Terriglobus albidus: one gene and its partner. The protein of the gene in region 1 binds, or shares a complex with, the protein of each later gene. Links are inferred from orthologs where the notes say so. Each region holds a gene or a part of one and is shown in the gene's direction. Other genes may lie near its edges. The genes, in order: dnaX and dnaN.

Region 1 (14,386 bases):
ACTCAGTCAGCGGCAGAGTCAGCAGGCTGGCGGCGTCTCCCAGACGCTGCATCGTACGCCAGCTGCGAATCGCCCCCATGCCGGGGGAAAGGATAAGCGCCATCCATGCCAGACGCGCGTCGTTGGTGCACGCATTCATTTTGCTGCTCGGCTCCTGCACTGCAGTTGATGATTGTAGCCACCTTACACCATGCCGAAGACACGAAATCAGAACAGAGCTTCCACTGGACAGCGATTGAGTAAACTCGAAAGAGTGGGACGTTTACGTATTTCGGCGATCGGTTTTCTGAACCCTGCACCTCTGCTCTATGACTTTGAGCACTCTGCCAAACGCGAAGCTCTCGCGGAACGGTACGACATTCACTACACGCTGCCGTCGAACTGCGCGCATGAGCTGGCCGAGGGCGAAGCAGATCTGGGCCTGATCCCCATTGCAGCGCTTGCAACCATCCCCGATCTGCTGATCGTTCCCGGGTGCACAATCGCCTCGCTGCGCCGCGTCCGCTCCATTCAGATCGTAAGCCGCGTTCCTCTGGATCAGATCCGAACGCTCGCGGCGGACACTTCGTCACGTTCCTCCGTGGCGTATGCAAAGGTGCTCTTCCGGCATTTTCTTGGAACCGACCCGGAGTTCCGGCCGCATGCTCCTCTGGTGGACACCATGCTTGAGCATGCTGATGCTGCCCTGCTGATTGGCGACCCTGCGCTCATCGCCAGCGAATCGCATCCGGTCATCGAGATGCACGCCAGCCAGCGTCTCTACTGGTACGACGTCGCCGAAGAATGGACGACGCGCACCGGCCTGCCCTGGGTGGCCGCCATCTGGGCTCTGAGCGCGGAGGCCCTGGCGCAGACCAATGCAGCACTGCTGATCGATGACCTGAACGCTTCCCGCGACGCTGGTCTGGCGCATATCGAAGATCTCGTAGCCCATTGGAAGAAACGCATCGCCGTCTCTCCTCAGATCATCCGCACCTACCTTACCGAAAACATCCACTACGTCCTCGATGAGCGGTGTGTCGCAGCGATGAAGCACTTTTTCGACCTTGCAGCGGCGACCGGAGCCATTCCGCAGGCTCCGGAACTACGATTTGTCGAATAAAAACTTTTCGCCCGCCGAACAAGAACTTTGCAACACAACTCTACGTCCTAGCAGGATATGAGGCTCCAGGCCGTCCATTCCCGCCGCGGATTAGTGCAACTTGTAACTGGCATGGGCATGGCTGGGCTTTTTCTTCTGGCGGTTGTGGACTCATCGTTCATTCCACTGCCCATTCCCGGCGCCACGGACATCCTGCTGGTCATTCTGGCGGCAAGACACCATGCATGGCTCTGGATAACCATCGTGGCGACAGCAGGCTCTCTGGTTGGCGGAAGTATGACCTACCACCTGGGTAAGGTGGGCGGCATGCATACGCTTGAAAAGCGTGTCCCACAGCGTTACCTGAAACGCATCACCAGCTGGACAGCCAAACATGGACTTCTTGCAGTTGCCCTGCCCGCGATTCTTCCTCCGCCCGCGCCATTGACGCCATTCCTTCTGGCTGCAGGCGTTCTGCAGGTTCCTCGCAAAAAGTTCTACGCCGCCTTTGGCACCAGCCGTCTGATACGTCATGGCGCAGCGGCTTGGCTGGGCTACCGCTATGGCCGATCCATTCTGCGAGGATGGACGCACTTCTCCAGCGAGTGGTCCACACCGTTGCTGATTGTGCTGTGGGGAGCGCTGATCGTCGCCTGCGCCTGGGGGGTCTATCGTCTGGTAAAACGAGAACGCGGAGAGGCGCATCAGCACCTCTCCGCGTAATTAAGGACCTGCAGATCTACTTCCCTTTGTAAGGCTTTTTCAGGTATTTGCGCGCTTCATCAGCCTGACTCTGGTCCCCGATCGGCGCCGAGGCCAACTGGTACTGACGCACTGCATCGTCGCGTCGACCCAGTAGATCGAGCATCTGGCCCGCATTCAGTTGCGCACGCTTCTTTACCCAGTCGCTTGCGGCTGGAGCCGAAGCCGCGGCGAGGTAGTGATCGGCAGCGTCATGGATCAGGTTCTGTCCACGTTCCGCTTCCGCCAGGCCATAGTAGGCCATATGCAGCCGGGGCTCGATGAAGTATCCGTTCTTGTGCGCATCCGCAATGACCGCCCGATAGGAATCAACCGCGCGCATGCCGGTACCGCCGTCCTTCAAAAGATTCGCCTCTTCCAGGCGGAAGAGGTAATCGTGCGGATATTGCGCCACCAGAGTCTGCGTTACCCCCAGGGCTTCCCCGTATCGTCCATCGTGCCGTAGAAACAGGCTGAGCGCCGTACGAGACTCCACACTGGTCACAGTTCCGCGCGCAGCGCAGTCCCGCAGCAGGACCAGCCCCTTTTCCTTATTGCCGCCCACGCCGAAGATTCCGACCATAATACGGACCAGCCTGGGAAGGCTGGCGACGGCGAACTGTTGAATTCCCATCGCCATCTTCGCGTCCACATAATCAGGGTCGATCTTCAGCACCTCTTCCGAATCTGTACGGGAGGAGAGGCCTTCCTTCGCGGCCTTCGAAAAAGAATGGTCCACGAGTGTGGCGAATGACGCATGCATACCCTTGGCGTATCCACGGGCGAACAAGGCATCTTTGTCCTTTGGATCGATCTTCAGGCGACGCTCCGCAAGATCAACGGCTTTGTTGGTCAACTCTTCGATCCGCTGGCGCGCCGCAGGACTGACATTCGTCTCGCGTTTATTGAAGATAAAGCTGTCGTGGGCGTAGTAGGTGGTATCCAGCAGGTCCTGCCGGTAGAGTTCGCGATAGAGCGTGACCAGGAGCTGATACCCCACGGCCATCGGATCCTCGGGATGCGCCGCCTCCACCCTGTCAAAACGCTGGAGTGCGCCGTCGTAATCCAAGTCGTAAAAACGCTCAAACCCTTCCCGAACGATCGGATCCAGGTTCAGGGGATTGGTATGGTGTGCCTGTGCCCACACGGGCTGCGAGGCTGTCAGAATCCCCGCCGCCACTAGACTCACTACAACGCTTCGTACCTTCATCAGACTCCATCTCACCATCAAATACGTCTTTTTGTCTTGACCACTTGCTTCGGGCAACCTAGCGTAAGGTCACTGCAGTATTTGTAATTGGACGCTTCTCCTGTCTTTATGACGCGGTACGAACTGTTGACTTTGCTTGTGGGAAAGGCCCATGCCAATGGCTTTCCCTTCCGGAAGTGGTACATTAGCCGCCTTGGCCTGCCCTGGACCAGTGGCGAAGACGCTATAGCCACGCTCTGTGAGCAGCGCCGTTACTACGCCCTGCTCTTTTCTCATGAGTTCGCGCACGCCTTCTGGAAGCCCGGCGAACCCATCACCTTCCAGGTGCCCTCCCAGAGCTTTCAACGGCGCATGGCGGACGGTACCATCGGCACCGTCATCCGCAAGCCCTATACACGCCGTTCCGCACGCACGGATGCGTGGAAATACCATCTCCGCGAGATGGCTTCAGCAGAGGAACCCCTGCGCTACATGCGCCGCTACCTGCATATTGAAGAAGAGTTCGACGAGGCCTAAAGCTATTTCAGCGAAGCTAACGCCTTCTCTGCCGCCTTTTTTGTCTTTGGCTCGGCATCGGCCTTCAACACGGCCTCGAAGTGCTGCCGCGCTTCGTCCTTCTTGCCGAGCTTCAGCGCCATCTCGGCAGCGCCGAAGTGAGCATCCGGATCGTCGGCAAACTGATCCAGCGCATCGATATAACGGTTGTAAGCGCCCTGGATGTTTCCGTCCTTGCGATAGAAATCGGCCACCTTCAGGTCTTCATCGAAACGCTGTTCGGGGGTCTGCTTCTTCGTAATCTCGCCCCGGCTGCCCAGATCCTTCAACTTCACACCTGTCGGAGTCGCCGGACCGGCGTCCTCATCCTCAGCGGTCTTCGACTCATCGCTGGGATTGCTACCGCTTGACGACGAAGAGGAGGAGTTGGGGGACGAAGAGGAGGAATTTCCTGCAGGGTCATTTGCGGGGGCTGCATCTTCCCCCGGAAACGGGAAGCTCTTTTTGACATCGGCCGGCGTTACCGGCTTCTGAGCAGAAGGCGCATCCGCCTCAGGCTTTGGCTCCTGCGGCGTATCTTTTCCTTCAGCTGCCTTCCGTGATTCTTCTTCAGGAAACGGAAATGCCTGCTTTACCTGCTGCGGCGTCTGCGGATCGTTTGTCTTCGCCTTTGGATCGTCGCAGGCCACGGTTTTACCTGCCGCATCCTGGCACGACTTCGCGGGCTGCTGCTGTTGCGACCAGCAGAGGCCACTCAACATCACAACCGAGCTCAAAACCAGCCAACGCATATGTCGTATTAGACGCCGTGACCTGTGGCGCCGCCAACCCACGTCATACCATTTGTTCACAGGCGTTCCGTGCTACTCTCTCCCCACAGGGATACACCCACACAATCTATGCCAGCGACACTCGTCATCCGCTCCAGTGCCATCCATGCAGCCGGCTGCTACACCACTACGCCCATCCGTAAGGGCGCACGCATTGTTGAATATGATGGTCCTCGCATTACAAAGGACGTCGCCGACGAACGTTATGCCGACCGTTTCGTCACCTATCTGTTCGGCGTAGGTGATCGCAATACGGTGATCGATGGCTTTGGTGCGGCGATGTTCATCAATCACTCCTGCAACCCTAACTGTGAGACGCAGGAGATCGATGAACGTGTCTTTGTTGTCGCTATCCGCAACATCGCCCCAGGCGAAGAACTAACCTACGAGTACAACCTCTACGACTCGGACGAAGAAGACCAGCCCTGCTATTGCGGCGCCAACGTCTGCCGCGGCACGATGTTCAGCGAAGAGGAGATTCGCCGGCGCAAACGCATCGCAGCGCGTACTGCAAAAGCCGGCCGGGCTTGAATTTTCATCGCCGCGGGTACGGTTCCAGGATGTGCCTTAATCCGGTACCCGCATCTCCACACCCCTCCCGGCGATACAATCAACGCCAGTAACAATGGCCTATCAGGTTCTTGCCCGCAAGTATCGCCCTCTCCGTTTTGCCGACGTGGCCGGACAGGATCACGTCACCCGGACGCTCATCAATGCTCTGGAGCAGCAGCGCATCGCGCATGGCTACATCTTTTCGGGCCATCGCGGCATCGGCAAAACGACCATCGCCCGCATTCTTGCGTCGGCCCTGAACTGCCGCAATGCCATCGGCTCGGCTGAGCGGCCCACCGCCGAGCCCTGCCTGAAGTGCGACTCCTGCATCGAAATCCGCCAGGGCAATGCAGTAGACGTCATCGAGATCGACGCCGCTACTAACCGCGGCATCGATGAGATTCGCGAGCTGCGCGATGCCGCCCGCTACCGTCCGGCGCGCGACCGCTACAAGATCTACATCCTCGACGAGGCACATCAGATCACCGATGCCGCCTTCAACGCCCTGCTCAAGACGCTGGAGGAGCCACCCGACCACATCGTCTTCATGATGGCGACCACCGAGCCGGAGAACATTCCGCAGACTATCCGCTCGCGCTGCCAGCACTTCAGCTTTCACGCGGTTCGACATGACGACATCCTGGCCGAGCTGCGCGGCATCGCCCAGCAGGAAGATGTCGCCGCGGATGACGCTGCGCTCGCTCTTCTGGCGGAAGCGGGCGACGGCTCCATGCGCGACGCGCTCTCCATCATGGACCAGGCCATCGCCTCCGCCCCGGTGGTGGACGGCAAGGCACAGCTCGTCGCTACTCAGATTCGCGATCTGATGGGCAGTGTGCCGAACACGGTCTTTGAAGAGATCCTCGAGGCCGTCAGCGCAAATCGGTCCGCCGTCGTGATTCAGACAGCAGCGCGGTTGCTGGACGCCGGCAACTCCCCGACACAGATCTCCCGTCAGTTTGTGCGCTACCTGCGCAACTGCGTCGTCGCCAAGATCGCAAACCTGACCGAAGAGAACAATCAGAGCGACCTGCTGCAGATCTCGCAGGATGAGCGCCGGCGCGCCACCCGCAGCTCCCAGCTCTTCACCGAAGAAGAGTTGACGCGTTTTCTGCAGGTGATGCTGCGTACCTTCGACGATCTCGGTTTTCGCCAGGAGCCACGTTTCCATCTGGAGCTCGGCCTGTTGAAGCTGGTTCACCTGCAGCGGTTGCTGCCGGTGGAAGACCTGCTCAGCCAGCTCCCTGCACCGACGGGAGCCAGCTCACGCCCTGCTGCGGCAGCGCCGCCGGTACGGCCTGCAACGCCTCCGCCGGCACGCCCCTCCGGCGGGCAACCTGGAAGCTCTACCTCGGCCACATCAGCCGCTCCGGCGAAACCCGCCTTCTCTCCCTTCGAGGCAGACCGCTCACGCAAGACAGAAATGTCTTCGCGGCCAACGCTGAACAACGTTATTCCTATCGACCAGACAGCCGGCAACCTGGCACTGGCTCCTGAGCCTGTGCTTCCAGCCGCGGCGCCCCTGCCAGAAGTCGCGGCCCCGGTCGCGCTCGTTGAGCCAGTGGTGGAGGCGCCGTCGACACCGAGCCCTATCGCCGTGCCGAAGCCGGTAGCGCCCTCCATTGCTGTATTCGCCGAGCCGGTTGCTACACCGATCGCGGAGCCCGTGATGGCTCCCCCACCCGCTCCTGTCATGGCTCCGCCTGCAACTCCAGTTGAGGTAGTGGTTCCGGCTCCTGCCCCCGTCGCTACAGCGGTCGCAACGCCAACCCCAACCGCAGCCCAGGCGGCAGGAGGCTACGACATCGCCGCACTGCAGAACGCCATCGTCAATGAGCTCTCCGCCAGCAAGGGCCACAGCTCCGCTGCCGACCAGATGGATGAGTCCACCTTCATCATCGAAGGCAACGAGCTGCGCGTCCAGACGACACTCTCGGCCGGCATGTTGAAGTTGTTGATCAACGCGGAGGCGGAGAAGATCATCAAGGCGTCCCTGCGACTGCAGGGCGCTGGAGACCTGAAGCTGGTGCTTCTGGCCGGCTCGGCAGCCAACGCGGCAGCGAAGAAGGATCGCCCCGCTGCAGCAGGCTCCGTCAAAGCAACTGCCATGGAGCATCCCATCGTGCAGCAGGCGCAGAAGCTGTTCAACGCAGAGATTCGAACCGTCATCGACCTGCGCGAAAAATAGACCCTCAACCGATCAACAGACCGTCCAACAAACGTATGAACTTTTCCGACATCGCGAAGATGAGAGAGATGATGGGCCAGGCCCGTCAGATGCAGGAGCAGATGGAACAGAAGCTCCGCCAGGCCGAGGTCGAAGCCACCTCAGGCGGAGGCATGGTTACGGCCCGCATGAACGGCAAGAAGGAACTGCTCTCTCTCAAGATCGACCCCACGGCCTTTTCCTCTGGCATGGGCTCGCCTGCCGATATCGAGCTGCTCGAAGATCTGATCAAGGCCGCCATCAACGAAGCCGGCCGCAAAGCCGACGAGATCATGAAGCAGGGGGTTCAGTCGGCCCTTGGCGGTCTCAACATTCCGGGACTGACCTAACCTCATGGCCCGCTTCGCAGAACCTATGGCGCGGCTGATCGAAGAGCTGCGCAAACTTCCCGGCATCGGTACGAAGTCGGCGCAGCGGCTCGCCTTTCACATCCTGCGCTCCAGCACGACGGACGCCGAAGCTCTCTCCAAGGCGATTCTTCAGCTCAAGGCGAGCCTTCGCTTGTGCTCGCGCTGCAACAACATCACCGACATCGATCCCTGCGCGATCTGCTCCAGCCCTACCCGCAACCAACGCCTGGTCTGCGTCGTAGAAGAGCCGACCAACATTGGCGCGATCGAAAAGACCCGGACATGGAACGGAGTTTTCCACGTCCTTCACGGGACTCTTTCCCCAGTGAATGGCATCGGCCCCGAGCAACTCCGCACGGCCAATCTTTTCAATCGCTTATCGGAAATAGAGGAAGTTATTCTTGCGCTTTCTCCGACCGTTGAGGGTGAGGCGACAAGCCACTATTTAGCCCAGGAAATCCACAGGCTGGCTCCCGACCTTCCCGTCACTCGCATCGCCACAGGCGTTCCTGCGGGAAGTGATATCGAGTACGCCGATGAGATCACGTTGAGCCGTGCTCTCGACAATCGCCGCCAGCTCTAATCGTGCCCTCTGGGCAAACGAATGGGCTTCACCTTCCACGATCCGCCGATCGATGTTGCCAGATACCGCGTGGTCAGACTGGGAACCTCTTTTTCCGCCGTCCCACCCATCCCTGTGGCACTCAGAGTGATATCGAAGCGAAACGACGTCGGGGATATGACGGTAATGTCGTCGATGTCTGCATCGATGGAATGCAGATCACAGGAGAGATTTTTCGCCGCGCACTCTTGCGGCGTAGCCATCACGGGTTTGAGTCGTTTCTGATACGCGCTTCGCACGGGGTCGTCCGGACGGGGATAGATCGGTTCGAGCTTTCCGGTCACTGGGGAGAAGACATCCAACGCGTTTGGATGTGTGGGCGCAAAGTGACGAAGGTTCTCTACAACAATCAGTGACCGCCCTACGGCGGTCCATATCCATCCATCGATCTCAAACCGGAAGTTAAACTTGTCATCAAAGATAAAGGCGCAGCCTTCCGATGGATTGACGTGAAAACCAAGGGTCAGCCAGCCTCCTTGCTCCCGCCAGTCTCCGAGATCGTTTTCGAAACACATACCCGAGACTTCGCGACCAGCAGGCATCCCCTTATAACGAGCATCGCGAACGCCATCCCCGTCTTTGTATACCCGGCGCTCGATATGGTGATCGGTGGTGTTGTAGCGCACTACCGTCAAAGGCCCGCCTATCGCGTCTCCGCTATCTATCGGTAACCATGCGATGTAGCGGTTCGGCCCGAACGTTTCCGTCGAAACGCTAGTTAGAAGCAGCGATCGTTCTCCTGGAAGGATCAGAGAGTCGGGCACACCGTTGGCTGTAAGCACCCCGGCCGCAGTGATCTTCTGCTGTCCTGAACAACAAAGGGTCGCAACCAACACAACACAGCCAAGAGCAAAGACGCGCAACGAAGCTCTCCCAGATGGCTTCATGCTGCCTTACACCACAAGGCTTTGCAATGGAAATCATCGCCGCAAAGACGAAGGAGCTGTTTTCACTGTCATAGGTTGCTCGCGATCACCTTCCGCCCGCAAATGCCATACACCAGCGACACGGGTCGCAACGTAACCGTTCGTTTGCTGCGGCATCTCCTGTTCGGCGCGCTCGCCCATTCCCGCCGGCGAAAGCGTTACGCTGAAGCGAAACCTGTTTCGCCCCAAAACTTTTACGGCACTAATGTCGCTATCAAGTTCATCAACGCTACAGATCTGGTTATCCTCCCCGCATCCAGCTTCGGGGGGCATAACCTTCCTCAGAGCTTCCTGATAAGTCTTTCTGGCGGCATCTACCTTGCGCGGATAAATCCGCTGCATGGCGCCAGTGGAAATATGAAAGACATCAAGAGTTCCAGGATGAATCGGGGCAAAGTGCCTCATCGATTCCTCAAGAATCAGATCGTCCTCATCTCTTCCAAGAACCCAGCCATAGATGGAGTGGCGCAAATTAAGACGCGGGCCAAGCACGATGGTGCAGGCCGCAGAGGGATTGATATGCGTACCAATCAACAACACACTGCCAACCCGTTCAATGGAGTTCAAGCTTCCCAGGCATAAGTCCGGAAGCTCTTTGAGAGCGATCGGTTCTCGAAAGCCTTTCGCGCCGAGAGCGCTGCTGCCCGTCAGCTCCGCCCTTTCCATCTGCCTTGTGTGGCGGTCATACCGGGTGAGAAACAGCGGTGGTTTGAGAAACTCACCGTCTTCGGCATACCAGGCGACCACGACCTCATGGTCATTGCTTATGACATGGCCGTTGCGCATGCCGGCGGTCTGCTCAGCAGGTGTAATCAAGCCCATAGGCACACCGTTCGCCGCCAATGCATCACCGACGGTTTCCGGGCTCGTTTGCGCCATTGCAACAGACGTCAGTAGAAGAAGAGACAGGAGTTTCACGGTGCTCTCGCGAACGAAATTATGACGCAATCAGGGGAAAACCGGTCGTACTTTTCTTAAAAGCAGGATGTAAGCCCACTCCGTGAGAACTTTGCATGGGAAGGTAAAGGCGGGCCCATATCCCTAAGGGGACATGGGCCACCCAGCGCACGGGTTGGTTGAATTTACAGCGACGCTCTACTTCGTTGGAGGAAGCACCCGCAGGTCGCCTCCCGTCATCTCCTTGGGCTGCGGGATTCCGAGGAGCCCGAGAATCGTCGGAGAGATGTCGCGCAGCGAGCCACCGTCGCGCACGCCGATCTTCTTGCCCTGATCGGTCACCAGGATGAAGGGCACGGGGTTGGTGGTGTGCGCGGTGTGCGGCCCTCCGGTGGTCGGGTCAATCAGCATCTCGGCGTTACCGTGGTCGGCCGTCACGATCATGGCGCCTTCACGGGCTCTGATCGCCTTGTACAGACGGCCCAGACAGTAATCGACCGTCTCCACGCCCTTGACCGTAGGTTCGATCTTGCCGGAGTGGCCCACCATATCCGCGTTCGCGAAGTTAACGACAATCACATCGAAGGCCGTATCGTTGACTGCCTTCTCGACAACTTCGGCGATTCCTTCGGCGCTCATCTCGGGAGCCAGATCATACGTCGCAACCTTCTTCGAAGGCACCAGCTCGCGCTCTTCGCCGGCGAAGGGCTTCTCGATACCGCCGTTGAAGAAGTAGGTGACATGCGCGTACTTCTCGGTCTCGGCCACACGCAGGTTGCGAAGCTCGGCGTTGCCCATCACATTGGCGAGCAGGTTTTCCATGCTCTCCGGCTGCAGATACATGGGCAGGGTGAAGTTCTTGTCGTACTGCGTCATCGTCACCACGTGCAGGTTCTTCGGCACACCGGGACGTGGAATCTCCAGTTCGAGCTCCGCAGACTTAGGCAACTCGCGTCCGTCGTCTTTGGAGAGGTGCGAGTTGCGAGCCAGGACGCGAATGATCTGGCGAACGCGGTCGGCACGGTAGTTGAAGCAGATGACCGCGTCCTCGTCTTGAATGGTTGCTACCGGCTTGCCGTGCTCAGTAACGACAAAGGGGACGATGAACTCGTCAGTAACGCCGTTGTTGTAACCCTCACGCACGCGGGCGATGGCGTCCTCATAAGCTCCGCCCTCGGCGTGCCCCTTCACCATGGCATCGAAGGCCTTGGCCTCGCGCTCCCAGCGCAGATCGCGGTCCATCGCATAATAACGTCCGCTCACGGAAGCCAGCTTGCCCACACCATACTCACGGAACTTCTGGGAGAGGGCTTCCAGATAGCCTGCCCCGGAGCTCGGCAGTGTGTCGCGACCGTCCATGAAGGCATGCACATAGACCTTCTTCAGACCCTGCTCTGCAGCCATCTTCAGCAGCGCATAGAGATGCCGCTGATGCGAGTGCACACCGCCGTCCGACACCAGGCCGATCAGATGCAGCGCCCGCCCATGAGCAGCAGCCTGCATCGCCTTCACCAGCGTGGGATCGGTAAAGAAGTCGCCTTTCGAGACTGTCTCATCGATGCGGACGATATCCATGCGCACGATACGGCCGGCGCCGATGTTCAGGTGACCGACCTCCGAGTTACCCATCTGTCCATCAGGAAGACCGACAAAGTGATCGCTGGCGCGGATCGTCGTATTGGGATACTCCGCCAACAGACGGTCGTAGTTCGGCTTGCGGGCAAGAGCGATGGCATTACCCTTGGTCTCGGTGCGGATACCCCATCCATCCAGGATGGTCAGGACGAGCGGCTTGTTCTTTGACATTACTGGTTCACTTTCCGCGTTGGTGTACTGCTTCGGCTGCCGGCGGCTCAGCCCCTATTGCAACAATGGGTGCAGCTGCCGGCAGCAGCGCACCCATCGTCACAAAGGAAGTTTGAAGAGGGCTTCTCACAACTGCTACTCACCGCAGTTGATGGATTCAATTCCGAGGAACTCGGCGCCCGGCCCCAGCTCTTCCTCGATGCGGAGAAGCTGGTTGTACTTGGCGATACGATCCGTGCGGCTGGCCGAACCGGTCTTGATCTGTCCTGCACCGGTAGCTACCGCCAGGTCGGCGATGAAGGTGTCTTCGGTCTCGCCCGAACGGTGCGAGATGATCGAGGTGTATCCGTAGCGGCGGCCCAGAGCGATAGCTTCCAGCGTCTCCGAAACCGTACCGATCTGGTTCACCTTGATCAGGATTGAGTTGGCTACGCCCTGCTCGATGCCCTGCTGCAGACGGCGGGAGTTCGTGACGAAGAGATCGTCACCGACGAGCTGCACGAAGTTACCGATCTTATCGGTCAGCAGCTTCCAACCGGCCCAGTCATCTTCCGCCAGACCGTCTTCGATGGAGACGATCGGGTACTGACGGCACCAGCTCTCCCAGAACGACGCCATCTCTTCGCTGCTCAGCTCGCGCTTGTCGCTTTTCTTGAAGACATACTTACCCGTCTCCTTGTTGTAGAACTCAGACGAGGCAGGATCGAGTGCGATGGCGATCTGCTCACCGGCCTTGTATCCGGCCAGTTCGATGGCCTCAAGGATCACCTCGATGGCTTCAACGTTTGACTTCAGCGAAGGAGCGAAGCCGCCCTCGTCACCAACAGCGGTGTTCAGGCCCTTCTTCTTGAGCACGCCCTTCAGCGTGTGGAAGACCTCAGTGCCCCAGCGCAGTGCGTCAGAGAAGCTCTCCGCGCCGACCGGCATAACCATGAACTCCTGGAAATCCACAGTATTGTCGGCGTGTGCGCCGCCGTTGAGGATGTTCATCATCGGTGTGGGCAGAATGCAGGCATTCACGCCGCCGAGGTAGCGATACAGCGGCAGTTTGAGCTGCGCGGCGGCGGCGCGCGCGGTGGCCATCGAGACGGCCAGGATGGCGTTAGCGCCCAGCTTACTCTTGTTCTCGGTGCCATCGATGGCAATCATGGTCGCGTCGATCAGGCGCTGGTTGCTGGCGTCCATGCCGGCCAGCTCCGGAGCGAGGATGCTCTCGACATTCTCGACGGCCTGCAGCACGCCCTTACCGAGGTAAACCTCTTTGTCGCCGTCACGCAGTTCAACAGCCTCGTGTTCACCGGTAGATGCGCCCGAGGGCACAGCGGCACGGCCAAGCGCGCCACCGGCGAGCAGGACATCGGCCTCAACGGTCGGATTTCCACGCGAATCCAGGATCTCGCGGGCGTGAATGGAAACAATCTCGGTCATCTCTCTCCTCAAATCTGTAGACAGCACGCCCGAGGGGCGCACAATGCGATGGGCAAGGCGGTCGTTGAGTTTCGGACGGCGATCGACAGCGATAGCGCTGCCACCCACTCCGGCGATCATCTCGACAAGCTCTGCCATACGGAATAACTCTCGTTTCTAGAAAATTTTAGCAGCCGAAAACCGCCCAGTGGACTGACCACGCCAGCTTTAACGGTGCCGTAGCAGTGTTTGCAACCGAGGTTCCCGGGTGGTCACATCCGCAACCTATAGGGCTACGCTTGGTCTATACAATTGCGCTTCTTGCGCGCGCGAGGTTTTATGTCCGTCAAGCACTCTGTATCCACCGCTGCCCTGCTTCTGTCAATTGCGCCGCTGTTTGCGCAGCAAAGCGGCGTATCCGTGCCCCCCAATGAGGACTATACGCAGGACGCCGCCCCGCAGAAGCCCAGCGCAGCTAAGCCCGTCGCCACGGTTCCGCCCGCCCTCGGCGAGGCACCGGCTCCGGCTCCGGTTCAGACAATGCCTGCTCCCGTTGCCGCTCCCAAGCCGGTACCGGCAGCCCCTGCTCCCACCGCTGTCGCTGAGCTGAAAACGCATACCGACGCGGACCCTGATAGCGGTGTAGTGACCTACGTCCCCTCCCCCAAGGGTGAACTTCCGCAGGGCACGCTGATCCGTGTGCACCTCAACGATGAGATCTCCACAACCGATACCCCGCTCGGCGCTCCCTTCCATGCCCGGATTGCTCAGGATGTTTCGCGCGATGGCCATGTCATCATCCCCGCCGGTTCGGAGATGGTCGGGCGCGTGACGGAAGTACGTGGTGGCAAGCGGATCCGCGGTGCAGCCCTGATTCACCTGGAGCCACAGCAGATCAACCTGCCTGACGGAACGCACTTTGTCGTCCATGCGCAGGTCATCGATACCGACCAGCAAGGAACCGCTCGTATCGGCAGCGAAGGCGATATCGTTCGCCGGGATCACGCCAAGGGCACCCTGGCTACCATGGGACTTACTACCGGTGGCGCCACCGCTGCAGGAGCCATGATTGGCGGCGGTGTGGGGGCTCTGGTAGGCGCAGGTATCGGCGCCGGCGCCTCGACCGTGGTCTGGCTGAAGCAGGACCGCCAGCTCACCATCATGAAGGATTCCACCATCGACTTCGCGCTGAGCGTGCCGATGATGACCACGCCCCTGCACAACTAAAGACTGCTAAAGCGC
Region 2 (14,367 bases), 2.2 Mb from region 1 along the record:
GTTGAAATTCATTCGTCGCCTGATCGGTCGTCTGATCGCGAAGTGGCGATCCATTCCTCCGCTTACCAAAGAAGAGGAAGACGAAGAAAACCAGACTTTTACCTTCTAGCTAGGTCTTCAATGCTTCGTGTCTGTCGCCATGCGTGTCAGGGAACCGGCGCCGGGGGCTGGGTGCCCTATATACGCGCGGCGTGGTCCAGACGAGCTTCGTTCGTTTGAGGTGCAAGCTGCGAAACAAAAGATGGATCGAGCTGGCGCTCGATCTCCCACATAAGCTTCGCGTATGTGGGGCACCCGGTCGTCATCTTTGCCGCTGAGTACTTGTAATCCGTCGGGTCCGGACTACGAGCCCTCAACTGGCAACTGGGCACGTTCAACTTTTAACTTGCAACTTCTAGCCCCTCCCCAGAGCATCCAAATCACATGGCAAACCTGCAGACCATCCCGCTGGAGACCATCACCAACCAGCCCACCACCCTCGCCGAGTACGTCGGCAAGGTGCTGCTGATCGTCAACGTCGCCTCCAAATGCGGCTTGACGCCGCAGTACTCCGGGCTGGAATCACTGTATGAGCGTTTTCACGATCGCGGCCTGGTGGTCCTCGGCTTCCCCGCCAACGACTTCGGAGGTCAGGAGCCCGGCACGAACCAGGAGATTGCCAAGTTCTGCTCACTGACCTACGACGTCAGCTTCCCCATGTTCGCCAAGATCGGTGTGACCGGACCGGGGAAACACCCGCTCTATCAGGAACTTACGAGCGCTCTGCCGCAGGCCATTTCGACCACCGGGTTCGACTTTGCGGGCGACCTGCGCAACTACGGTACTGAGCCCAATCAGCCGCCGGAGCTGCTCTGGAACTTCGAAAAGTTCCTCATCAGTCGTACCGGAGAGCCGGTAGCCCGGTTTGCCCCGGATACCACGCCCGACGACCCGACCCTGATCGCCGCGATTGAGGCGGAGTTGGAGAAATAGCTGGGTCTTATAGAGCGGCTCTTCAGGCCTTGTTTCGCCCGGATACCTGGGGCGTTGCGCAGGCTGATCTAGAACGCATCTCCACCCCAGCGAACAAGTTCGCCGGGAGTCCCGGTCCTTCAGCGTTCCAAGCCATGGCACTCTTTTTGATTTGTCATTTCGCAGCGAAGCGGAGAAATCTGCTTTTTTACCGATGTTCCTTGCCTAAGTAAAACCTTTAAAAGCAGATCCCTACGGGATGACAAACAAAAAACTATCGCGCATAGCGCGATAGCCGGGGACCCCGGTCCTTCCGCGCTCCGAGCTATGGCAACCCGTGTGGGGACAAGCCCAAAACTGGCAGAATACGGTCAGTTGGCGTTTCCAAGCTGCCGGCCACGATTCAACCATTCGACTATCCAACCATTCAACATTTACTCCCTTTTTGCACAACTGCTTTCTTTCTGCAATCCTCGCTACAATCAAGCTGTTCCACGTGTGTTGACGAACTGGTACAGTGTTGCCAAACGCACGTCAAGGTTTCACCATCGGGAGACACTTCTGCCATGACGACCACCGCAACCCCGCTTCAAGCTGCAGCATCCGCGGCTCCCTCCGGCAATCTCGAAATCTCTATCTCCCGCGGCGATCTGCTGCGTGAGCTGACGGCCGCACAGTCGGTGGTGGAACGTAAGACGACGATCCCCATTCTGTCGAACTTCCTCTTCGAGGCTGACGACGACCGCCTGACCATCACCGCCACCGATCTCGATCAGTCCCTGCGCACCTCCACCACCGCCAAGGTGAAGAAGCCCGGCGCGTGCACCATCCCCGCGCGCAAGCTGTATGACTACATCAAGCTGCTGCCCGAGGGCGAGATCAGCATCAAGCTGATGGATAACCACTGGGTGCAGATCCGTGCCGGCCGCTCCAACACCAAGATGGTGGGCATGGCCCGCGCCAACTTCCCCACCGTTCCCGAGTTTCCCGAGACCGGCGCCCTGAAGGTCAACGTCGCTGCCCTGCGCAGCATGATCTCCAAGACCATCTTCGCCATCTCCAACGAGGAGTCGCGCTACACCCTCAACGGCGCTCTGCTGGTTCTCAAGTCCGAGTCCATGGCCATGGTCGCCACCGACGGTCACCGCCTGGCTCACATCGAGCGCTTCGGCGAGACCATCTCCGGCGTCTCCGGCGAGAAGAAGACCCTCATCCCGCGCAAGTGCCTGGGCGAGTTGTCCTCGCTGCTAGCGAACACCGAAGACGACACCCTCGAGTTCGCCGACGACGAGCAGACCCTCTACTTCCGCATCGGCGGACGCGTGCTGACCAGCCGCAAACTGACCGGCCAGTTCCCCAACTACGAGGCCGTTCTGCCGCGCGATAACAACAAGTTCGTTATCGTCCGCAGCGAAGACCTGATGGGAGCCATCCAGCGCGTCGCCCAGTTCGCCGACGAGCGCTCCGGAGCCATCAAGATCCGCATGGAGCAGAACGAGCTGAAGATCTCCTCCTCGTCCACCGACTCCGGCGAGTCGGAAGATACCATCGAGACCCCCTACAGCTACGATCCGCTGGTCGTCGGCTTCAACTCCGCTTATCTGCTGGACTTTCTCAAGGCCATCGGCAACACCGGCGAGGTCCGCCTCGAATTCAAGGACGCCCAGTCCGCCGGCCAGATGCGCCCCGAAGAAAGCGGCGAAGACTCCAAGTACCGCTACATCCTCATGCCCATGCGCATCTGAGACTGGCGTTCAGGCGGAGCGCGCTTCGCGCGAAGGCCCGGCAGAATGCCGGGCCTTGTCGTTTCTTGATCCAGCACAGACTGGGTGCCCCATATCTGCGAAGCAGATGTGGGCATTCGCGCTTGGCGCGAACCGCTTTTTTGTTTTGTCATCCCGTAGGGATCTGCTTTCCGACCCGTCAAAGACGGGATCGAGCTTCGCTCGATACTCCCACATAAGCTTCGCGTATGTGGGGCACCCTCCGTGCCTTCATCCAGCTAGCAACCAGACAAAAACAGGCTCCTCAACTCTTCAATCCGCTCCGTACTCAGCAGCTTCCGTTGCCTTTCCAGCAGCACCACCCATCCATCCTCGGCGCGCATCTCGATCCCTCGCGGTATTGACCAGATCACACCGGTAGCAGCGTCATGCCGGGCTGCCATCAATGTCAGCGGATGCCTCTCGCGTCCGAAACCGATCTCGGCATCCATCACGATGACGTAGCTATGGCCGTGCCGCCAGAAGATACAGTGGCGGCCCTGGCCCCAGTTCAGATCATCGGTCATGGAGAAGGGAAAGTCCTGAGGTATCTCGTCATCGGGAAAGTCCCCGCCGGTCTGCTGTGCGTACCGCAGCATCTGGCCGCGCCGTCCGCCGCCCATTTGAAGCTTGGGCAGCATCAGTGCTACCAGCAGCAGGACGGAAACCAGGACAAAAAAAGCAAGCATTCCGCTGTGATTGTCGCACCAAGAGAGTCAACGGGGCATCCGGAACGATACTTCCAGCCAGGTCCGAGCTTGGCTAAGCTGCCAGCATGGTAATGAATCCACAATCCGTATTTGCTGCTGTGGTGGAAGCGCACGACGCCTGGTTCGACGCCAACGTCCTCGCCGCCCTCGAAGACAGCAACTCCGCGGAACCCATCCGCGAAGAAGAACTGGTCGAGACCTACTAGGTCTTTGGCAGCACGAGCGAGTCGTGGTGTCCATGAGGGCTCGTGTGTGGGGACTTGGTTGAATAGTTGAATGGTGGGCTCGTCGCGAGTTCACGCGGCTCCGCTTCCCTGGACGTCCTTTAAACGCAAAAAGGGCGAGCCTCGCATAAGCGAAACCCACCCTCTCTGAACAAGCAAGAAACTATTCAACCATTCAACAATTCCACCATTCAACGGTTCTTACGCGAGCGCCTGCTCGCGTAAGAACCCGTACAGCGGATACTTCTCTGCCAGCTCGCCAACCTGGCCTTTGATCTTTGCCAGCTTGTCCGCGTCGTTGCGGTGCTCGAGAGCTTCGGCGATCCACTTGGCAATGATGCGCATGTCGTCTTCCTTCATGCCCCGGGTCGTCAGTGCCGGAGTGCCCACGCGGATGCCGGAGGGCTTCAACGGAGGGTTGGTGTCGTACGGAATCGCGTTCTTGTTCACCGTGATGCCGGCCTCACCCAGAGCATTCTCGGCTTCGCTGCCCAGGATGCCCTTGGCAAAGACATCCACCAGCATGAGGTGCGTATCGGTGCCGCCGGAGATGATGCGGAAGCCCTCGCCCTGCAGCGCCTCAGCCAGCGCTTTGGCATTGGCAACGATCTGCGCAGCATAGAGCTTGAACTCAGGCTGCAGTGCTTCCTTGAAGGCAACAGCCTTTGCCGCGAGGATGTGCACCAGCGGTCCGCCCTGCTGGCCCGGGAAGACAGAGCGGTCCAGGCCCTGTGCGAACTCCTGCGTGCACAGCACCATGCCGCCGCGCGGTCCGCGCAGCGTCTTGTGGGTGGTGGTGGTAACGAAGTGTGCGTGCGGCACCGGTGAAGGATGTACGCCGCCGGCTACCAGGCCGGCGAAGTGAGCCATGTCGACCATGAGGTAGGCGCCGACCTTATCGGCGATGGCGCGCATGCGGGCAAAGTCGAAGATGCGAGGATATGCCGATCCACCGCCGACGATGACCTTCGGCTTCTCACGCAGGGCTGTTGCTTCGAGCTCGTCGTAGTCGAGAACCTCCGTGTCTTTCCGCACCTGATAGCCGACCACGCGATACAGCTTGCCGGAGAAGTTCAGCTTGTGGCCGTGAGTGAGGTGGCCGCCGTGCGCCAGGTCCAGGCCCAGGATGGTGTCTCCGGGCTGCAGGATGGTCATGTAAGCCGAGGCATTGGCCTGCGAGCCGGAGTGCGGCTGCACATTGGCGTGGTCGGCGCCGAAGATTTGCTTGGCGCGGTCACGGGCAAGATTCTCGACGACGTCAGCAAACTCGCACCCGCCGTAGTAGCGCTTCGCCGGATATCCCTCGGCATACTTGTTGGTGAAGACCGTTCCTGCGGCCTCCAGCACAGCGCGCGAGACGAAGTTCTCACTGGCGATCATCTCCAACCCTTCGTGCTGGCGGATGACCTCCTTTTCGACCATCGTTGCGATTTCGGGGTCAGAGGCGGCGAGAGATGCGTTGAAGTCGATCGGCATAGGAATATTCTAGCCGCGCAGCCAAACCCCTGGCTCAGACCGCTGTCCTAGGTTGGCCTAGCCCATGCACCGGGTGCCCCCAGGCCCGGGGTCCCCGACGAACTTGTTCGTTGGGGTGGTGTCCCTCGGGGATCTGGGGCATCGCGCTACGCGCGACCGTCTTTCGTCGTGAGTAGGAATGAACTCATCTGACTCCGAGATCTGAGGCTCAGATAGTAAAGGCCGGGCCCAGGTCCCCTTGGGACCCGGGGCACCCAGTGCCGTGGCTAGGGGCGCGAATGTAAGGGGGGTACCCCCAGCCACCAGCAACTAGAATCTGCCCTTCAGGGCCGCCTTTAACTGCTACCAAAGTCGCATCGCGCTCCCCCGCACAGGCGATACCGCCCGATTCTGAAGCGCGCGATCCTCCCAAAAGAGGAACCGAATCCAAGTTTCGAGGGTCATTCTGAATGCATGATTTCCTTCTAGCCCTATGTTGCGTCAGTATGGTGTTGGCGCCATACTATGTATCGTTTTCGGACACCAAGGTAGACGCGGTCGAAGAAGAATGCATCACAAAAAATGTCCGCTGCCCTAAAGCAACGGGGGATGGCCGCCGATGGATACGTTGACCAATATGATGGACCTTATCTTAGGTTGCAGTTTGGTTGCTGTAGTTGTGCTCCCTTGCCTCTTTGCCGCGCACTTCGGCAGGGCGCACCGCCACACCAAAAAGACTGCCTGAACAATTCGCTTCCCGGGGCTAGAGCATTTTCCTGTAGGTGTAGTGCGGGGCTTGTGCATCTATGGGCGTTTTCCTCAATGAAAACGCCGCCGCACGGCCCCTTCCGGGATACCCAGTAACAGGAAAAATGCTCTTAACCCGCTGTACGCAGGCGCTTGAACGCTCGATAGACGAACGTGCCGAGATACCAGCCGTCCAGCCACGCGTATGGCTTCTCACCCACCACGTAGTGTCCGCAAGGCAACACTTTGGGCGTGTGCGGAATTCCACGCTGTTCAAAGCTTCGCAGTACCTCCAGTGAAAACTCCAGAGGAAATGTCAGATCGTAGGTCGCATACACGACCAGCGTCTGCCGGTCTTTCACGCGCGCAAACTGCTCCATGTAGTTCTTCGGGCTAATCGCCTCAAAGCAGGCCCGCACATCCTCTCGCGACATGCCGGCTTCTTCAAACGCCGCGCGCACGTGACGTGTGCTCTGACCCTGCCACACCACGTCGCCAAAGCTGGTCGACGCGTGATTGAAGGCGCAAACCTTCAACCGCTCATCGAAGGCGGCGGAGAGAAATGCATACTCCGACCCCAGGCTCGTTCCCAGCACGCCAAAGTGCGTGTATCCCTGTGACTGCAGCCAGTCGATGCAGCTCCGCACATCGACGACGGCCTGCCGTACCGCCTCGATGGTGCGGCCGATGTTCGAGCTTACGGCATAGTCCGAGCGTTCCAGCTCTGCCGGTCTGCGGATGTCGTGATACGGCTTTGAGAGCCGCAGCGCAGAGACGCCGAACTTGTTGAATAGATCGCAGAGAACGTTGTGGCTGAAGGCATCGGCATTCCACTGCGGCATGACGATGATGGCCTGCTTCGGTCGTTTGGGATCCTGATGCTTCGGCGCTGGATACCAGCGTGCGTTTACCTGGTCGTTCTCCGGATACTTGGTGCGTACCGCGGAGGTAAAGCGCAGGAACTCGGCCTCTTCGATCAGACCCTCTTCGGCATTCGCCTTCCACAGCGCGTCCTTCGCCAGCGTCTCCGGGCGCACGTTCGTGGGAAAGAGCTGCGGGTGCCGCTTTTCCAGACGAAAGTCGGTCGGCGTCTGATAGCTGAAGAACTCCTCGGCGTTGGCGACGATGTGGCCGTTGATAGCCTTCATCGATCCAAGCGGGTCTTCCTCCACATGTGTTCCCCACTCGGCCAGCCAGTCAAAGCCCCATTCGAGCGGACGTACAATGCGGTTGGTGTCTGCCGTGGTGAGCCGCGTCTCCCACGCGTACATCCAGTCTGAGTACAGCTTTTTAAACATTCTTCTCTAGTTTACCGGGCAAGAATTGAATGATTGGAGAATTGAACAATTGAATAATGCCCGTGCACCGGCTGCTTCGACACACGCCGGTGAGAACTCATCATTCAATTATTCAATCCTTCCATTATTCAATCTGCTGTCACACCAAAATCCTCGTTACTCGCTCACTGATGCCGCACAGAATCTCGTACGGAATCGTGCCTGCGATGGTGGCTTGCTCTTCGACTGGAACACCATCGCCGATCAGAGTGACTTCGTCGCCGATGACGGCGCCGGGAATGTGCGTGACGTCAATCACGGTCAGGTCCATGGAGACGCGCCCGACAATCGGAGCATGTGTCTCCTGCAGCAGCACGCGTCCACGATTGGAGAGCTCGCGTCGCAGTCCATCCGCATATCCGACCGGGATCAGCGCAAGCCGCATCGGCGCCGGCGCGGTGAAGGTGGCGCTGTAGCCCACGGTCGCTCCTGCGGGAACTTCGCGCAGGCCGATGATGCGGGTCTTCCAGGCCATTACCGGTTGCAGCGTTTGCCGTATGTGCGGTGCGGCTCCGGTCAGCTCCAGGGCGTAGCCATAGAGTGCAAGGCCGGTGCGCGTCATCGGCTGTGCACCGCAGGCTGCGGCAATCTCTTTGATTCCGGCGAGAATCTTCCCGGCGTCGACACCGGAGGTATTTCCCGCGTGCACCCACTCCAGGCGCAGGCCGCTTGCCTTTACCTGCGTGGCAAAGCGGTCCATCTGTTCACGGTTCAATGGAGAGCCGGCCTCTTCGGTTGAGCCCAGATGCGTCATCGCACTCTCAATTCGCAGGGGAGAGTCTTCGGCAATCAGCGCGGCGAACGCTGCCAGATCGGCAACGCCCTGGCGCGCCATGCCGGTATCGACTTCGACGTGAACCGGAAAGCTCTTTGGCGCCAGGCTACGCGCGCGGGCAGCGTCTTCCAGCAGGCGAAGCTGGTACTCCTCCCAGATCACCGGTGTAAGGCGATGTTCGACGGCTACGGCGGCCTCGCCGTTCCACACGCCGCACATCACCAGAATGCGTGGCTGCAGGAAGCTGGGCAACATGCCCAGCGACGCCTTCACGCGCACACCCTCTTCCACCGAGGTCACGCCCAGCCATGCGGCTCCGGAGCCGGCAAGAACCGGGGCGCACAGTTCGGCGCCGTGGCCGTAGGCGTCTGCCTTGACGACGGCGAGCAGTTCCATCCCCGCGGCTGCGCGAGTGTGACGGTAGTTGGTGGCCAGCCGTGTGGCCGAGATCTCGGCCCACACGGGCCGTACGTGATTGGGTTCAACAGCGCGCATCTACTTCTATGCTAGAAGCGGTTGCGGTGGAATCTCCGGAATGAGGAACCTCGGCGGCTACCCATTTGCGTTTTTCGGCTTCTCGAATTGGCGCAGATAGTCTTCCAGACGCTGCCCTTTCTTCAGGGTGAAGGGCTCATCCAGAAGCTCGAACTTCTCCATGCGGTCCAGGCGGAAGAGCCGGAAGTCGTTGCGCAGCTCGCACCAGGTGGCGGCGGTCCAGGCGCCGCCCCAGAAGTAGAGCGCCAGCGGACGCGCACGGCGGTTGTGGCTCCACTGCCCGTCTTCCCGGCAGTAGTCGAAGCGGATGATGCGTTGCTCCACGCATGCCGTGTGGATGCGGTCGATCAGCGTGCGCACGGTCTTCTGCAGCCGGTAGCCCGGTGCGTACATCATCACGGAGTCGATCTGCTGCCGCATCTCAGGCGGAAGCACGGCTTCGATCTTGCGCAGAGCATCGGCCGCTCCGGCGACGGCCTCATCGCCACCCCAGGCCTTTACCAGCCGGGCTCCCAGAACAAGCGCGCTTAATTCGTTGGCATTGAACATCAGCGGAGGAAGATCCATGTCGCGGCGCAGCGTGTAACCCACGCCTGCCTCGCCGAGAATCGGCATGCCTGAGAGCTGAAGGTCGCGCACGTCACGATAGACAGTGCGTTCGCTTACCTCCAGCTTGCGGGCGAGATCGCGGGCCGTCAGCAGACGCCCGGCGCGAAGGACTTGAACGATACGGAAGAGCCGGTCGGCACGGCGCATGGCAGCAATGGTATCCCGTTGTGCGCGTAACTACTCAGTGGAGTGCAGACCGACGGTGTTGCCCTCGGTATCGCGGATGCAGGCAAAGAAGCCGAAGCCGCCGGTGATCTCGGTCTTCGGAATCAGGATGGAGCCGCCCTTGGCCTTCACCCGCTCCAACACCGGAGCAAGGTCGCCCTTGCAGCTCAGATAGACGACTGTGCCGGACTCACACGGCTTCTGGAACTCGCGCTGCACCAGCGCACCGCCAGTGCCGGCAGGATCCTTGGGAAAGACCACCATCGGGTTCTCATCGGGGAACGATTGCATGTTCATCTCCAGCACCTGCTCATAAAAGGCCTGTGCACGTTCTATGGAAAGGGTGGGAATCTCAAACCAGGTGGCAGCGGACTGCGGTCGTTCACTCATACGCTCGGTCTCCTTGTCGTTTACAAGAAGCAGCGTACTGACGTCCTACTGACAGCATCCTGTCAGTAGGTTTTCAGGAATTTGTGGTGGGAGCCTACAGCGTCACCGGCGCATCCATATAAGCCAACGAAGTGTTGATCTTGTAAAACAGAAGTGGACAGAATCCGCGCGGCAATGACACACGAACTACAAGGCGCTATCGACCGGCTCTACAAGGTCTTCGCTGTGGTAGGCCGCCTATCGGCGATGGAGTTCTGTCCTTGCGGTTGCACCAAGGCTGAGGCAATTGGCGCGCTGCTGCACCGGGATATCGCCTCCATAGAGTTTGCTTCACTCGCGGACTATTCCTTTAGCGCGATGACAACGCAGGGCGGGGTTCAGGACTTCAAATACTTCCTGCCACGTCTACTGCAGGGGATTGCGACGGAAGAGTATCGGTACAACCCCGAGGTCCTCTTTGGCAAGCTGAGATATGCGAATTTTCTCTCATGGCCGCCCGCGGAAATAGATGCTGTGCGTAGCTTCATGGAGCAGCTTTGGAAGCTTGCCATCCAGACTTATCCGGTCCATCACGCCCTTCCCGGGTTCCCTGAGATCGAGACGCTACTCTCTTCTATTGCACAAACCGGCGTTGCGATTTCTCCATATCTGCTTCTCTGGAGCGAGGCGGCTACTGTGGATGCGACGAAGAACCTTCTTCACTTCGTCACGCTGTACGGGGAAGAGTTTGCCGATGGAAACACGCTCTCCGCTGGTTTCTGGGAGTCCGCATCTGAGCAGGCGCTTGAGTTAAGACAGTGGCTTCTGCAGCCTCAGGTCTGGAACTGGATTCAGGAACGGAAAGATCTCCCCATCGATAGCGGCTATGAGCATCTTCTGGCTCCTGCTCTTGCAGTACTCGCAAAAGAGATGGAATCCACAGGCGTGTAATCACCCGCCCACAAGGCTCGTCAGTAATAGCGAGCTCTACTGCAGAGGGCTCGCCAGATTGGCAGCTTCGGAAGCCGCAGGCCATACACCATGCCTGTGGCTTCAACACCTTTGCAGATTGGAAAACAGCCGTCTTCGTGTCCGTGGCCGAAGTGAGGCTGGCAGGGCGTAATGATGAAAAAGTCTTCGCTGGACCGGTATACGCTTCTTTCGTTTCTTTTCTGGCTGGGCGCCTTTGCCAGCCTTCCCACGCTGATTGCGGCAGAACATCCTGCAGCCGGGTGGGATCTCCATGTCTATGCCAATGCTGTACGGTCACTCGCCGCCGGGCACGATCCTTATGCCGATGGCGTTGCCGCACAGCGCATCTATCACGCGGAGTTGATGTCGGGGCAGCACGATCCCACTGCGATGCCGCCGTACACCTACGTTTACTCGCCGATTACGCTGCCGCTGGTCCGCATCTTGACTGCGGTTTCGCATTCCACTGCGGTGCATGCCTACTGGGCGTTCTACATCCTGTGCATCATGCTCGGTGTGTGGGCAATGTCGCAGGCGGCTGAGAAGAGCGAGCGTGTCTTCATATTGCTGGTTGCTCCCGCAGCGGCGTTCTTCCCTGGCCTGCTGCAGGGCGATGTCTTCTTCAGCGGCAACCTGGCGTTCATGCTCTACGGCCTTGTGCTCGCTTCGGCCGTGCTGGGATGGAAGTATCGGCAATGGCTTCCGTTCTATGCGGTGGTGCTTGCGGCTTCGTGTGTCAAGGCTCCGCTGCTAAGCCTGCTGGTGATTCCTGCGCTCTCCGCAGCAAGGCAGTGGCGCAACGCTGCGATCGCGGCTGTCGCCGGGCTGGGGTTATTCGCAGTACAGCCGCTGCTGTGGCCCTCGCTCTTTCATAACTATCTTCAAGCCGTGGAGTTGCAGTTCAGTTTCAATCACGACTTCGGCGTAAGCCCCGCAGGTCTTCTGGGCAATGCCCTCTATGCCCTCCACATTCCTTATTCACCGCTTACGACGATCTTCTATCTGCTCTATGCGGCGGCTGTACTTGCGACCCTGATCGTTCTCGCACGCCGCTACTTCGCAGGCGAGTTCTCGCTGCAGCAGTGGATCCCGGTGCTGATGCTCGGCGTTGTCCTGATAAACCCGCGTATCAAGGAGTACGACATCGCTCCGCTTTCGATTCCCATGGCGCTGGTGGCGTGGCGCTTCTTCTCCCGCGGCAGTACGCTGTGGCGCGCGGTGCGCGAGATGTCGTTCTTCTTCCTGATGATCAACGGCTTCGCGCATGTCGACTACGTCTTCTGGAAGCCGATTGCCGGCTCGCTGATCGCGGTGCTGTTTGCCGTTGGTTCGTGGCATCTGCTGCACCCTGAAACGCAGAGCGCTTACCAACACACGCCGCTACGTCCAGAACAGCTAAGCAAAGAGCTGATCGCAGCGTAATAACAAAAGGAGCCACGACACCGGGTGCCCCACATACGCGAAGCTTATGTGGGCATTCGCGCTCCGCGCGAATCGTATTTCTCATTATGATTCCGTAAACAGCTGGAAAGGTATGGATCGAGCTTGCGCTCGATACTCCCACATAAGCTTCGCGTATGTGGGGCACCCAGTCTTGGGCCACTCCAAGCTATATGGAGACGCCCTAATACTCCGCTCCGGAGTGGGCGGTTTCCAGATTCTCGAAGCGCGTGTAATCGCTCAGGTAAGCCATATGCACACTGCCAGTCGGGCCGTTACGCTGCTTGGCGATGATGATCTCGGCCTTGCCCTTCAGGTCTTCGTTCTCGCGGTCGTAGTACTCTTCGCGGTGAATGAAGCAGACGACGTCGGCGTCCTGTTCGATCGATCCTGACTCGCGCAGATCGCTCAGCATCGGCTTCTTCTCGCCGCCACGCTGTTCGCTGGCACGCGAGAGCTGCGAGAGTGCGATGACCGGAACCTTCATTTCTTTTGCAAGGGCTTTGAGGCCACGCGAGATCGAAGAGACCTCCTGCGTACGGCTCTCGAAGCCCTTCTTGCCCGGTCCGGCGGAGCCGGTCATAAGCTGCAGGTAGTCGATCACGATGAGATCCAAAGCGCCTTCCTGCTGCTTCAGCCGGCGCGCCTTCGCACGCATCTCGGCGAGGGTGATACCAGGAGTATCGTCCACATAAAGCTTCGACGACATCAGCCGATCCAATGCGCTGACCAGCTTTTGCTTATCTTCACGCGGAAGGAAGCCGGTCTGAATCTTCTTCGAGTTGACCAGAGCTTCGCTGGCCAACATACGGCGAAGCAGTGACTCCTTGCTCATTTCCAGCGAAAAGACCGCAACCACCTTGGCGTCGCGCACCGCCGAGTTCTGCGCGATGTTGATGGCCCACGCTGTCTTACCCATCGAAGGGCGGGCGGCGATGATCGTGAGTTCCGAGTGCTGCAGGCCGCTGGTCATGCGGTCGAACTCGGCATAGTGCGTGCGCAGACCGGTTATCTCGCGGCCCTGCTCGTACAGCGCATCGATGGTGCCGAAGCTCTCGGCGACGATCTCACCGATCGAAGAGAAGCTCTTCTGGATGGCGCCCTCGGCGATCTCCAGAATGCGGCCTTCCACGCGTGACAGTACATCGATGGCGAGCTCGGACTGGTCGGCCGACGCCAGCAGGCCGTCGTTGCACACGCTCATCAACTGGCGCAGCAGGCTCTTGTCTTTGACGATCCGAACGTAGTCTTCAATGTTCGGATTCCGGGGAATGCCCTCGGTCAGGAACGAGAGATAAGGAAGACCGCCGATCCCCTCCAGCTCCTTCTTGCGGGCCAGATTGTCGGAGACGGTGACGATGTCGATGGCGTGCCCTGCCTCGATCATCTCCAGCATCGCGCCGTAGATGCGGCGATGCGAGTCCAGCGAGAAGTCGTCGATCTTCAGCCGGGCGGTGGCATCGGTGATTGCCAGCCCATCCGTGAGCATAGCGCCAAGGATCGTATTTTCGGCGTGGAGCGCAGCCGGTGCGCCTTGCTGCTCAAGGATCTGAAGATAAGAGGCCATTGCTGCTTAAAGAATAGGCCCATTCCGTCACTGACGGTATCGTCATCCTTGCACCGAGTTTGGTTCAGAAATTCTGCCAAAGTCCCTTGGGTTGAGGAAACTGTGGAAGTCGCGTCTATCGGCTCGTGCGTTCATCCCGAATCTGTGCCGCGAGAGTAATCAAATCCTCGAAGACCCGCGCCTCATAGAGGCTTCGTGCCCGGGTACGGCGAAGCATCTCGGGAACCAGCTGACGTGTTTTGCGATACGTCTGCATCATCTGTTCCACGGTGGGGCGATAGCTACGACGGACAAACGCGTTGCAGAGTTCTCGCATTACACCTTCAACGGTTCCGCCGTGGATATTGCAATCTGTTCCATCGAGATCGCTGATAGATTTCTGAGCTCGACGTAATCTGCTCTCAAAAACAAACCATGTGTGCGGCTGCGTGTTGGCGACCGCCAAGCCGAGCTCAAACGGCATATTGAATCGTGGAGTAGGTGGTGGATTCCGATCCAGTTCAACCCTCGAGAGATCATGAATAGAGTAGCGGCAGGATTGAATGAGGCGAAGAATTCTTTCCAGGCGACGCGTTCCACCCGAGATGGCGAGAGTTGCCTTCGGTGTAAGACTGAGTTCAACGCACCCTACGATGTACGCAAGGTAGAGCCGCTCAAACTTTCTGTCATATGGGATGTTTAGAAAGACTGCTTCGTCATCAACTTGCGGTGGCGGCATGTTCCCTTATAACGCGTGAACTGATCTTCCTGACGCCGCTGGAACGCTTACTGGTGAACTGTCCGGTTCG

What was found.
Region 2: the proteins of dnaX (region 1) and dnaN are in contact, whole or in part, in a cryo-EM structure (PDB 8GIZ), measured with the Escherichia coli proteins. The link is inferred for Terriglobus albidus from one-to-one orthologs.

The regions. Positions count from the first base shown.
Region 1 is NZ_CP042806.1:2,852,985-2,867,370, reverse strand. Bases 4,614-7,539 are described here. They hold dnaX (DNA polymerase III subunit gamma/tau), read left to right. Parts: upstream 4,614-4,982; coding sequence 4,983-7,097; downstream 7,098-7,539. Other genes in these bases: recR (recombination mediator RecR), read left to right, coding at 7,470-7,539; FTW19_RS11360 (YbaB/EbfC family nucleoid-associated protein), read left to right, coding at 7,133-7,465; FTW19_RS11370 (SET domain-containing protein), read left to right, coding at 4,614-4,888. Outside these bases: DNA-processing protein DprA, read right to left, coding at 1-139; FTW19_RS11395 (menaquinone biosynthetic enzyme MqnA/MqnD family protein), read left to right, coding at 254-1,102; FTW19_RS11390 (YqaA family protein), read left to right, coding at 1,196-1,804; FTW19_RS11385 (hypothetical protein), read right to left, coding at 1,821-3,032; FTW19_RS11380 (hypothetical protein), read left to right, coding at 3,141-3,548; FTW19_RS11375 (tetratricopeptide repeat protein), read right to left, coding at 3,551-4,318; more of FTW19_RS11370, read left to right, coding at 4,427-4,613; more of recR, read left to right, coding at 7,540-8,069; FTW19_RS11350 (hypothetical protein), read right to left, coding at 8,066-8,971; FTW19_RS11345 (hypothetical protein), read right to left, coding at 9,029-9,952; gpmI (2,3-bisphosphoglycerate-independent phosphoglycerate mutase), read right to left, coding at 10,130-11,737; eno (phosphopyruvate hydratase), read right to left, coding at 11,873-13,165; FTW19_RS11330 (TrbI/VirB10 family protein), read left to right, coding at 13,484-14,371. UniProt on the Escherichia coli protein: Part of the beta sliding clamp loading complex, which hydrolyzes ATP to load the beta clamp onto primed DNA to form the DNA replication pre-initiation complex.
Region 2 is NZ_CP042806.1:641,498-655,864, forward strand. What follows is about bases 700-3,606. They hold dnaN (DNA polymerase III subunit beta), read left to right. Parts: upstream 700-1,517; coding sequence 1,518-2,696; downstream 2,697-3,606. Other genes in these bases: FTW19_RS02680 (glutathione peroxidase), read left to right, coding at 700-972; FTW19_RS02690 (hypothetical protein), read right to left, coding at 2,954-3,403; FTW19_RS26240 (hypothetical protein), read left to right, coding at 3,496-3,606. In the rest of the region: more of FTW19_RS02680, read left to right, coding at 424-699; more of FTW19_RS26240, read left to right, coding at 3,607-3,630; glyA (serine hydroxymethyltransferase), read right to left, coding at 3,850-5,124; FTW19_RS02700 (alpha/beta hydrolase family protein), read right to left, coding at 5,982-7,148; alr (alanine racemase), read right to left, coding at 7,288-8,457; FTW19_RS02710 (helix-turn-helix transcriptional regulator), read right to left, coding at 8,515-9,213; FTW19_RS02715 (VOC family protein), read right to left, coding at 9,244-9,621; FTW19_RS02720 (hypothetical protein), read left to right, coding at 9,796-10,551; FTW19_RS02725 (glycosyltransferase 87 family protein), read left to right, coding at 10,723-11,994; dnaB (replicative DNA helicase), read right to left, coding at 12,197-13,579; FTW19_RS02735 (hypothetical protein), read right to left, coding at 13,695-14,297. UniProt on the Escherichia coli protein: Confers DNA tethering and processivity to DNA polymerases and other proteins. Acts as a clamp, forming a ring around DNA (a reaction catalyzed by the clamp-loading complex) which diffuses in an ATP-independent manner freely and bidirectionally along dsDNA.